DNA from 2 places in the Cysteiniphilum sp. 19S12-1 genome. Region 1 is predicted to be linked to the other one. Evidence: riboswitches for the same ligand, from Rfam matches in the RefSeq annotation. Region 1 holds a riboswitch; the other holds the start of a gene.
The links. A riboswitch is a leader RNA that binds a small molecule or an ion and turns the genes downstream of it on or off. The one in region 1 is predicted to bind cobalamin.
Positions count from the first base shown of each region.

Region 2: linked by a shared signal. The riboswitch ahead of nrdA (class 1a ribonucleoside-diphosphate reductase subunit alpha) and the one ahead of ACTS4L_RS02510 (TonB-dependent receptor) in region 1 are both predicted to bind cobalamin.

Region 1 is NZ_JBQAJM010000005.1:18,038-20,519, reverse strand. Features, by position in the region: gene ACTS4L_RS02510 (TonB-dependent receptor) at 1-1,120, opposite strand, end outside; cobalamin riboswitch at 1,149-1,345, opposite strand; gene dxs (1-deoxy-D-xylulose-5-phosphate synthase) at 1,703-2,482, shown strand, end outside.
Region 2 is NZ_JBQAJM010000004.1:36,506-38,987, forward strand. Features, by position in the region: gene ACTS4L_RS02060 (SDR family NAD(P)-dependent oxidoreductase) at 1-675, shown strand, start outside; cobalamin riboswitch at 924-1,149, shown strand; gene nrdA (class 1a ribonucleoside-diphosphate reductase subunit alpha) at 1,306-2,482, shown strand, end outside.

The DNA.
Region 1 (2,482 bases):
TTTGTGTTGCATTATTTACCGTACTGCTTTGTCTAAAGGTCTGATAGTTAAACTCGCTACCGAATGTGTTTTTCACAAAATCATTATCAAATATCACACTTGGGCGCAAATAAAATAAGCTACTGCCTTGCTTAGAGGAATAGTTTGAATCAGCAAAAATAGCGTTTGCCCATTGCTGTTGATATTGCGATTTGAGGCTAAATTGCCACCGTTTATTAAGTTTTTGGTCGAAATTAAGCTGTGTATTAACGGTGTGGTTAATATATTTTTCTTTGCCGTTACTAGCTTGCCATGGATTGTCGTCACTTTGATCTTGATTTAATGATCCAGGGAAATGTAAATATTGGTAACTATCACTAAAGTTCAGTGTGAATTTTTGCGTATTGGTTTGATGCATTAACGCAATATAGGCACTATTGCTGTTATTACGTGAGTAATCGCGATAACCATCAATGCTTTGACTATTATTAGCAAGTTGCAAACTCCATGTTTTTTCATTATCCAATAGCTTATTAATAAAGACATTAACGCCAGCGCCAAATGGGTAGCCGCCAGATAAACCAATCGTATATTTATCTTGAGCCATAAATTTCTGCTCAATGTTGATTGTGCCACCTAAACCCATACCACCGTAGAGCACACTACTGGCAGTAGGATCGACGGTGATACTTTCAATACTATCTTGTGGAATTAACGAAATATTTTGCGCTTGCGAGTTAAATTGATTCAGTGGAATACCATTTAATAACACATTGGCACGTTGCCCCTTCAAATAAAAACTAGGGTTTGCCGCGCTACTATTGTTACTGTTAACCCAAGCATTTTGCTCAATGGTGTGATCAATGCTTTGATTGGCATAATTGGGCATTAATGATACGCTAATCGGTGCTCTAGAGGCATCGCTACTATCTCGTGTTTTCTTTTGGCCATGATTTAATTGATTCTCATAATTTATAACAATCGTTGGCAAAGTGTATTCCGTTGCTGAGGGACTAGGATCACTGGTGATATTTTTGATGTTGTTATCACTATTTTTTGTTATTTGATCCGCAAATATTGTTTGCCCAACGATGGCAAATAGTATGATGGCACTTAATGTGCGAAAACGGTATGGTTGCATGGAGCCCTCTTTGCTGTTTATATCCCCGTAAACGAATTATTATTAGGCAGGTTTCCGGACTTGACCTAAATGCTTCTTCCCAGTTGCCTAGTGAATGATTGCAAGCGGTATTTTGAATACTCAAAAACACCGTGTTTTACCGTTGCGGGTACAGTATTGGATTTACACCAATTTCCCTTTTAACGTATGTTTTATAACACACGCACCTAACAGCTGGTGATATTAGAGTGCTTTAAAGCAAATGGCAAGACGGCATTTGTTTTTATCTTCCCTTCGACTTCGCTCAGGGAACGGCAAGTAACTTTTTGGGGGACTTAGTTGTAATAAGCTTCAATGCGCCCACGAATTTGTTACCTCGCCCCTTGTGGGATTGCTCGTGCAGCTTACGCTGCACGGGTGAGGGGTGCTGCGTTGGCTGAGCGTGAGTCGAAGCCTAAGTGATCTATTAGGGGCTCATGAGGCACGATTGACTATGGAATTAATAACATTAAAAGCAAAGAATATTAAGGGTTTTACTTGAGAAAGCTGCCATAGTAAAGGATACTATGCCACAGAACTAAAATAGACACATTGCTTGTTGTTATGTCAAAAACAAATCGTGCAAATTACCCGTTGTTATCAAAGATCAACTCGCCTTGTGATGTACGCAAGCTTGCCGTTTCTCAATTAACGGATTTAGCGACTGAAATACGCACGTTTCTTGTTGAGACTTTAGATGTCTCAGGTGGGCATTTCGCTAGTAGCTTGGGAGCATTAGAGCTTACTATTGCTTTGCATTATGTCTATGACACACCGAGTGATCACTTAGTATGGGATGTCGGGCATCAAACGTATGTTCATAAGATCCTAACAGGGCGAGCGGATGAGTTAATTACGATTAAAAAGCCCGGTGGCATTTCAGGCTTTCCTAAGCGCAGCGAAAGTGTTTATGACAGCTTTGGTGTCGGGCACTCAAGTACATCCATTGGTGCGGCTTTAGGTATGGCTGAAGCTGATAAATTGAAAGGATCATCTGCTAAATCCGTTGCTATTATTGGTGATGGCGCACTAACAGCAGGCATGGCATTTGAGGCGTTAAACCATGCAGGAGGCATGCACTCGGATGTTTTGGTTGTATTAAATGACAATGAAATGTCTATTTCTGAGAATGTTGGTGCTCTTACAAGTCATTTGACCAAAATTCTTTCTGGTTCAACCTATAACAATATTCGTGAAACCGGTAAAAAGTTTCTTAAAAAACTGCCTGGTGCGTTTGAGTTGGCAAAACGCTTGGAAACCCAAGCCAAGGGGATGTTTGTACCGGCTAATTTATTTGAAGCACTTAACTTTTACTATGTGGGTCCAATTAATGGACATGATATT
Region 2 (2,482 bases), on a different contig from region 1:
CTTGATAAACAAGAGACAAAGCTAATCATCTCGTCAAGAAATCAAGACAAACTTCAGACGCTATCTCGCGAACTTAGCAGTGAAGTTCATATCGAAGCTTTTGATGTGGGAGATTATTTAAATTTTAATAAAAGTATACAAATAGTGCTAAACAAGCATAAACCAGATTATATTCTATATTTCCCAGGGTATTATGAGCCTGCCAAAATAGGAAATATCTCAAATGAACTGGTGGATAGGACAATTACTATTAATCTAAAATCTGTTTTTGTATTGATTGAGGGTGTTTTTGACTATTTAAAGCAAAATCCAGCATGTGTGTTAGCGGTTACCGCAAGTGTTGCTGGATATGTGGGACTGCCATATTCTCAGCCTTATGCTGCAACAAAGGCCGCGGTAATCAATTTAGTTCAAAGCTTTAAAGCTGAGCATAAAAATTTTAATATCAAGTTGATTAACCCAGGCTTTGTCAAAACAAAGTTAACTGATAAAAACAACTTTAAAATGCCTAACTTAATGGAACCTAATGATGCAGCAAACGCTATTTTAAAGGGTCTAAGAACAAGTCGATTTGAAATACATTTTCCAAAGCGCTTTACGCGAATGCTCAAGTTGATAGCAAGCTTACCCTATAAATGTTATTTTAAAGTGCTTGCAATGATGCGTTTAGGCTAGCACACTCATGATTTTATGGTCATAGCCATCAAATAATACCAAATAAAACTTTCGCTTTTTCTCACTAAAAACGATAGAATCCGATCTTATACCGCGCGTAAATTATTTTGCGGTGTTCGGTGTCAAAGAAGTTTTTGATGCCTTTGAGCGATTGAATTGTAGGTAATAGCTTGGACTATTGGCAAAATTCAATCGCTCAAAGGCGCGAGAAATTCAACGACAGAAATGCTGTAAAATGGTTTATGGGCGGTATACACATCACTAATGGTTTGTGTGAATTTACACAACGCAAGAGGGAATCTGGTGTAACTCCAGAGCTGGCCCGCAGCGGTAATTGGAAACGAACGATACACATTGATTCTTACTTTCTGGGAGTCATTGAAATGCACTGATTGAAACAATTGGGAAGCGGTATCTAGTAGGAGTGTAGACGCGTCCATAAGCCCGAATATCTGCCATTGGTTAATAAATTTATATGTTAAAAAAGCTTTCGTGGAACAAAGCGCACATATGGTAGAGATACTTGATATTGGTTAATAAACAACAAACCAATAGCGATACATTTCTTGCTAACTTATGTCCTTCTTCCCGATTGCTTAGTTTAAATTAATCGCGGATAGAGGATAAAAAATGAATGTAAATGTCACCAAACGCTCAGGACGTTTAGAACCTGTTAATCTGGATAAAATTCATCGTGTGATCACATGGGCTGCTGAAGGCTTAGAGAATGTCTCGGTTTCCCAAGTTGAGTTGCAATCACATATTCAGTTGTATGAGGGCATGAAAACAGCTGATATTCAAGCGATTATTATCAAAACCGCTGCTGATTTAATCTCTGAAGAGACGCCTGATTATCAATACATGGCAGCACGCTTAGCGATTTTTCACTTGCGCAAATTAGCTTATGGCGAATTTGAACCACCACATTTATACAATCATGTGCAAATGCTCGTCCAAGCAAAAAAATATGATGCGCATTTGCTTAATGACTACTCAAAGGCTGAATTTGAGCAAATGAATACGCATATCGATCATTGGCGTGATATGAACTTCACCTATGCTGCGGTGAATCAAATGCAAGGCAAGTATCTGGTGCAAAATCGCGTCACTGGCAAGATCTACGAGACGCCACAAATGCTTTACATGCTTGTCAGTGCTTGTTTATTTTCACAACATGACAAGCAGACACGCATGCAATATGTACTTGATTTTTATGATGCGATTAGTCAATTTAAGTTGTCTTTACCCACCCCAATTATGGCAGGGGTACGCACACCAACACGCCAATTTAGCTCATGTGTGTTGATTGATACTGATGATAGTTTAGATTCAATCAATGCTTCCGCATCCGCGATTGTCAAATATGTCTCACAACGCGCTGGCATTGGCATTAATGCCGGCAAAATTCGTGCATTAGGTAGCGAGATTCGCCAAGGCGAAGCGCTACACACTGGCTGCATCCCATTTTATAAATATTTCCAAACCGCAGTGAAATCATGTTCACAAGGGGGTGTGCGTGGTGGAGCGGCTACTTTGTTTTACCCAATGTGGCACTTAGAGGTTGAGTCTCTCTTGGTGCTTAAAAATAACCGTGGTGTCGAGGATAACCGCATCCGCCACTTAGACTATGGTGTGCAGATCAACCGTTTGATGTATCAACGATTGATTGAGCAAAAAGACATAACACTGTTTAGTCCAAGTGATGTACCGGGTTTATATGATGCTTTTTTTGCTGATCAAAATGAGTTTGAGAAGCTTTATATCATTGCAGAAAACACGCCAAAAATCCGCAAAAAAACACTTAAAG